Regions from separate parts of the Roseovarius sp. E0-M6 genome, predicted to be linked through region 1. Evidence: riboswitches for the same ligand, from Rfam matches in the RefSeq annotation. Region 1 holds a riboswitch; the other holds the start of a gene.
The links. Region 1 has a riboswitch for thiamine pyrophosphate ahead of thiB (thiamine ABC transporter substrate binding subunit). Riboswitches for the same ligand answer to the same signal wherever they lie in the genome.

Region 2: it holds a riboswitch for thiamine pyrophosphate, as region 1 does, so the genes downstream of both, thiC (phosphomethylpyrimidine synthase ThiC) here and thiB (thiamine ABC transporter substrate binding subunit) in region 1, are expected to answer to the same signal.

What each region holds. Positions count from the first base shown of each region.
Region 1 covers NZ_JBAPLA010000003.1:1,935-5,276, forward strand. The annotation lists gene V8359_RS09840 (primosomal protein N') at 1-1,224, shown strand, start outside; TPP riboswitch at 1,287-1,396, shown strand; gene thiB (thiamine ABC transporter substrate binding subunit) at 1,439-2,422, shown strand; gene V8359_RS09850 (thiamine/thiamine pyrophosphate ABC transporter permease ThiP) at 2,398-3,342, shown strand, end outside.
Region 2 covers NZ_JBAPLA010000005.1:32,684-36,025, reverse strand. The annotation lists gene V8359_RS13135 (FAD-dependent oxidoreductase) at 1-178, opposite strand, end outside; gene thiC (phosphomethylpyrimidine synthase ThiC) at 175-1,974, opposite strand; TPP riboswitch at 2,100-2,222, opposite strand; gene V8359_RS13125 (SulP family inorganic anion transporter) at 2,296-3,342, opposite strand, start outside.

The sequences.
Region 1 (3,342 bases):
AGCTCTTATAAGCAAGAGGACGGCGTGCTTTATAACGCGCGCGACATGGCAGTGCTGCGCGCCTCGATCTGTGACGCTCAGGTCGTGCTCGCCTCCGCGACGCCCAGCCTCGAAAGCTGGACCAATGCCGAGGCGGGCAAATACCGCCGGCTTGATCTTACATCGCGGTTCGGTGAGGCTGTGATGCCCGAACTGCGCGCCATCGACATGCGCAGCGAGACGCTTCCCTCGAACAGGTGGATTTCACCCACCTTGCAGCGCGCCGCCGAGGCCCGGATCGCGGCGGGTGAACAGGCGCTCTTTTTCCTGAACCGGCGGGGCTATGCGCCGGTCACCATCTGCCGGGCCTGCGGCCATCAGATCGGATGCCCCGATTGCGATGCGCGCATGGTCGAGCACAGGTTTCTCAAGCGTCTGATGTGCCATCAATGCGGCGAGACGGCGCCGATGCCCGAGGCCTGCCCCGCCTGCGAGGCCGAAGGCAAGCTGGCCGCCGTGGGGCCCGGTGTCGAACGGCTTGCCGAAGAGGCGGCGGCGCTTTTCCCTGAGGCACGGATCGCGACGCTGTCGTCGGACATGTTCGGCTCGGCCCGCGCGCTCAAGGCCGAGATCGCGGCCATCGGGGCGGGCGGGGCCGACATCATCATCGGCACTCAGCTTGTCGCCAAGGGGCATAACTTTCCGCTGCTCACGCTTGTTGGCGTGATCGACGCCGATCTCGGGCTTCAGGGGTCGGACTTGCGCGCCGCCGAGCGGACGTTTCAGCTCATGCGGCAGGTTGCAGGCCGCGCGGGCAGGGCCGAGAAGCCGGGCACCGCGCTGCTTCAGACGTTTCAGCCCGAACACCCGGTCATCCGGGCGATCCTTGGCGGCGACGAAGAAGGCTTCTGGCGGGCCGAAGCGCGGGAGCGCGAGCAGGCGGGCGTGCCACCGTTCGGGCGCATGGCGGGCATCGTGATCTCGTCCACAGACCCGCAAGAGGCGTTCGATGCAGGCAATGACCTTGCACGGCGGGATGGCCCCATCAGGCAGGCGGGCGCACAGGTTTTCGGCCCGGCGCCCGCGCCCATCGCCCGTATCAGGGGGCGCCACCGCGTGCGGCTTTTGGTCAAGGCACCCAAGGGCACGGCCTTGCAGCCCGCCATCGCGCGGTGGGTGGCGCAGGTCCGGGGCTCGGCCAACCTGCGGCTGACGGTGGATATTGACCCGCAAAGCTTTTTCTGACCGCGTCCAATACCCGGCACGGCAAAACCTGCTTGAAGGCCCGCCCGGGGGGGCATAGGGTCTCGGCCACCTCGGGGTGTCCCGGCCACTGGCCCGGACTGAGATGCACAGGTGCGAACCCGTTGAACCTGAACCGGCTAGAACCGGCGGAGGGAAGGTTTCAGCGCATCGCGCGCCCCTTGCCCTCTCGCCGCAAAACAAGAGAGAGGATCTTATGAAACATCTTGTATTTGCAGCGGGATTTCTGAGTGCGACGGCCACTGTCGCGGTCGCGCAGACACCCGAACTGACAGTCTACACGTATGACAGCTTTGTCTCGAATTGGGGGCCGGGCCCCCAGATCGAAACAGCCTTCGAAGAGCGTTGCGGCTGTGATCTCAATTTCGTCGGCGTCGAAGATGGCGCGGCGCTTCTGGCGCGTGTTCGCCTTGAAGGTGCGCGGTCAGAGGCGGATGTCGTGCTGGGGCTCGATACGAACCTCGTTGCAGCCGCCCGCGAGACCGACCTTTTCGCACCAAGCGGTGTGACGGCCGAGTATGACCTGCCGGTGGCTTGGGACGACCCCGTTTTCGTGCCTTATGACTGGGGTTATTTCGCCTTCGTGCATGACGTCGATATGACGCCGCCCGCCAACCTGCGTGCGCTGGCCGAAAGCGACACCAGCATCATCATTCAGGATCCACGCTCGTCGACCCCCGGTCTGGGCCTGCTGATGTGGGTCAAGGCGGCCTATGGCGACGAGGCCGAGGCGATCTGGGAGGGCCTTTCCGACAATATCGTGACCGTGACCAAAGGCTGGTCCGAAGCCTATGGCCTGTTTCTTGAGGGCGAGGCCGAGATGGTGCTGAGCTATACCACATCGCCGGCCTATCACCTCATCGCGGAGGAGGATGACAGCAAGGCCGCCGCCGTGTTCGACGAAGGCCATTACATGCAGGTCGAGGTGGCCGCAGCGATGGAGACGAGTGACACGCCGGAGCTGGCCCGCGATTTCCTTCAGTTTCTGGTCAGCGACACGGCGCAGTCAATTCTGCCGACAACCAACTGGATGTATCCCGCCGTGATGCCCGAGGCGGGCCTGCCCGAAGGGTTTGCCCAACTTGTCGAGCCCGAGAAGGCGCTGCTTTACCCCCCCGAGGATGCGGCGGCGCTGCGCCGTGAGGCGCTGGACGAATGGCTGCGCGCGCTCAGCCGATAAGCCCATGGCCGGGGGTGGCCGCCGCCGCACTTGTCGCGGTGGTTATCCTCGGCACGCTGGCCACCGTTGCGATGCGCGCCGAATCCTCTGGCCGGTTCGCGCCGGGCGATTTCGCGGCGATTCGCTTTACCCTTGTGCAAGCGGTGCTTTCCGCCGTGCTCAGCGTCGGCCTTGCGGTGCCGGTCGCCCGGGCGCTGGCGCGGCGCCGGTTTCGGGGGCGCACGGCACTTGTCGCGTTGTTGGGTGCGCCTTTCATCCTTCCGGTGATCGTGGCGGTTCTGGGCCTTGTCACGGTCTTCGGGCGGGGCGGGTGGCTGAGCGGCGCTCTGGGGGCGGTGGGCCTTCCACCGCTAAGCATTTACGGGCTGCATGGCGTGGTTCTCGCACATGTGTTTTTCAACTTGCCGCTGGCCACCCGGCTTGTGTTGCAAGGCTGGCAGGAGGTGCCGGACGAGCGTTTCCGCCTCGCCGCGCAACTCAGGGTCGAAGGCTGGGCGATGTGGCGGCTCATCGAATGGCCGATGCTTGTGCGCGTGGTGCCCGGCGCGCTTGCCGTGGTCTTTGCCCTTTGCCTCACAAGCTTTGCCGTGGTGCTGACGCTGGGCGGAGGGCCGAGCGCGACCACGATCGAATTGGCCATCTATCAGGCGTTTCGCTTTGATTTCGACCTTGGGCGCGCCGCGCTCCTGTCAGGGGTGCAGCTTGTGCTGACCGTGGCGGCCGCCACCGCGGCGCTGATCGCCGGGTCGGGCGCGGGCTTTGGCGCGGGGCAGGGCCGGGCCGTGCGCCGATGGGATGCGCGGGGCCGCATGGTGCGTGCGCTTGACGGGGCGTGGATCGTGCTCGCGGCGCTGTTTCTCTGTGTGCCGCTGATGGCCATCGTTCTGGCGGGTGCGCCGGGGATTGTGTCGATGCCTGCA
Region 2 (3,342 bases), on a different contig from region 1:
CCGCATCCTCCGCGCTTTCACACTCGCACCATGGGGCGAGCATGCCCCCCGCAAAGCGTGCGACGCTCGCCTCGCCCGGACCGCCTGACGGGTCATAAAGGGTCACCTGCGCACCCCGCCTGAGCAATTCCAAAGCGCAGACGAGACCGGCAAGCCCGGCCCCCGCGATGGTGATCATTCTTCGTCGCCCTCCACCGGAACATAGAGATCGCCGCCCTCGCGGAACTTGGCCGCCATCGCCTCCATACCCTCTTTCTGCGCCTCGGCGCGGATGTCGTGGCTGATCTTCATCGAGCAGAATTTCGGCCCGCACATCGAGCAGAAATGCGCCACCTTGTGCGCCTCCTTGGGCAGGGTCTGATCGTGAAAATCACGGGCCGTCTCGGGGTCCAATGAGAGGTTGAACTGATCCTCCCAGCGGAACTCGAACCGCGCGCGGGAAAGCGCATCGTCGCGCCGTTGCGCCCCCGGCAGGCCCTTGGCCAAATCGGCGGCATGGGCCGCGATCTTGTAGGTGATCACGCCGGTTTTCACATCGTCGCGGTCGGGCAGGCCGAGATGCTCCTTGGGTGTCACGTAGCACAGCATCGCACAGCCGAACCAGCCGATCATCGCCGCCCCAATGCCGCTGGTGATGTGGTCATAGCCCGGCGCGATGTCGGTGGTGAGCGGCCCGAGCGTGTAGAACGGGGCCTCGTGACAGCACTCAAGCTGCTTGTCCATGTTCTCCTTGATCTTGTGCATGGCGACATGGCCCGGCCCCTCGATCATCACCTGGCAGTCCTTCGCCCATGCGATCTTGGTCAACTCCCCAAGCGTCTCAAGCTCGGCGAATTGCGCGGCATCGTTGGCATCGGCGATGGAGCCGGGGCGCAGCCCGTCACCCAGCGAAAAGCTCACGTCATATCGGCGGCAGATGTCGCAGATTTCCTCGAAATGCTCATAAAGGAAGCTCTCGCGGTGGTGATGCAAGCACCACTTAGCCATGATCGAGCCGCCGCGCGAGACGATCCCCGTCACCCGGTCCACGGTCATCGGCACCATGTGCAGGCGCACGCCAGCGTGGATGGTGAAATAGTCCACGCCCTGTTCGGCCTGCTCGATCAGCGTGTCGCGGAACACCTCCCATGTTAGGTCTTCTGCCACGCCATTCACCTTTTCCAAGGCCTGATAGATCGGCACGGTGCCGATGGGCACGGGGGAATTGCGGATGATCCATTCGCGGGTGTTGTGGATGTTGCGCCCGGTGGAGAGGTCCATCACCGTATCCGCGCCCCATCGGATCGCCCAGACCAGCTTGTCCACCTCTTCTTCCATTGACGATGTGACAGCAGAGGTGCCCATATTGGCGTTGATCTTGACCAGGAAATTGCGCCCGATGATCATCGGCTCAAGTTCGGGGTGGTTGATATTGGCGGGAATGATGGCGCGGCCCGCCGCCACCTCGTCGCGGACGAAGTCCGGGGTCACGTAATCGGGAATGTTTGCCCCCCAGTCATTACCGTCACGGTCATTTCCCTCGACCTCGCGCAATTGATTTTCCCGGATCGCGATGAACTCCATTTCCGGTGTGACGATCCCGGCCCGCGCATAGGCAAGTTGCGTGACGGCACAGTCGCCCTTCGCCCGAAGCGGGCGCGATCGGACCGGAAATTCGGGGGTCAGGCGGTCGCCCTGCACAAAACCGTTATCCTCGGGCTTCACGATGCGCCCGTCATACTCTTCGATATCGTCACGGGCCACGATCCACGCCCGGCGCAATGGCGCAAGTCCCTGCCGTATGTCGGTGTTCACCCCCGGATCGGTATAGGGGCCGGAACTGTCATACACCGTCAACGGCGGCTCGCCCGCGGTGGGGTGCACCGCGATTTCGCGCATGGGCACCCGGATATCGGGATGGATGTCGCCCGGCACGTATATCTTGCGCGAGGCAGGCAATTCACCGGTGGTGGTTTTCGGATTGGGGATGTTCATTTCGGTGCTCCTCAAGCTTCCACTCAAAAAGACACCAGAAGATGTTTGGACGGGAAACACCGGGGGGCCCGGCCTCTGTGCCTCGCCCTCCCCTCGGGTCTGCACATGTCATGGCCATTGGCCACAATGTTGCAAACCTAGCTTCCTACGCCAGTATCAACTGGGTCAGGTTCAAAGGGTCGCGACACTGCAGCATGCGCTGCTATCCGCCTCTCAGTCCCTCGGTCGGGACTCCCCTGCGTGCGCCATGGATAGGCAATTGGCCGGCGCGGAGCAACACCAAATCCGGACATGCGCAATCAGCAGCCGCGCAGGCGGTGTTCATGCTGACGAAGATCGGCGGAGTTTCGTCCACGCATCGTATTGCGACAGAAACACCTCACCGTTGAGTGTGTCGAGGAAATGGGTTGCCTTCAGACGGTCCATGACCGGCCCCTTGACCTCGGACAGGTGGAATCCGACATCCATGTCTTTCAACCGCTGGTTGGCGGCTTCGAGGCTTTCAAGCGCGGAAAAATCGACCTCGTTCACGGCCGAGAACATCAGCACCACGTTCTGAATGCCATTTCCTTCGACCACACGCTTCTGGATCAGATCCTCGAGGAAACGCGCGTTGACGAAATAAAGGCTTTCATCGACGCGAAGCGTCAGGAGGCTTGGGTCCGTCTCGACCGCATGGCGAAGGATATTGCGGAAATGCTGTGTCCCGGGAACCAACCCGACCTCGGCGAAATGAGGTTGCGAGGTTTTGTAAAGATGTAACAGAACGGAAATAGCGACACCCGAGGCCACGCCGACCTCGACCCCCAGTCCAAGGGTCAGAAGGATCGTGGCGGCAACAGCCGTAAAATCCGCCTTGGAGTAGCTCCACGTCTTACCAAGGATCGAAAAATCCACGAGGCTCAGAACCGCCACGATAATGGTCGCCGCAAGGGTGGCGTTCGGCAGATAATAGACCAGAGGCGTCAAAGCGACGGCCGCAACAGCAAGACCAATGGCGGTAAAAGCGCCCGCTGCGGGCGTTTGGGCCCCTGCATCGAAATTCACGACGGAACGCGAGAAACCCCCAGTGACGGGATAGCCGCCGGAGAATGCGGCACCGATATTGGCCATTCCCAGTCCGATCAGCTCCTGATCGGGGTCGATCCTTTGGCGTTTCTTTGCGGCGAGCGTCTGAGCCACCGAAACCGACTCCACGAAACCGATGATCGAAATCAGGATCGCCGGAAGCAGGAGCGCGCCGACTAGATCCGGGGAGACCTCGGGACGCGTGAACGGCGGGAGGCTTTGCGGCACCTCGCCCACGATGTTGACCCCCTGCGCGCCCAGCTCCAGCCACCAGACCGCGACCGTGGTCGCCACGACCGC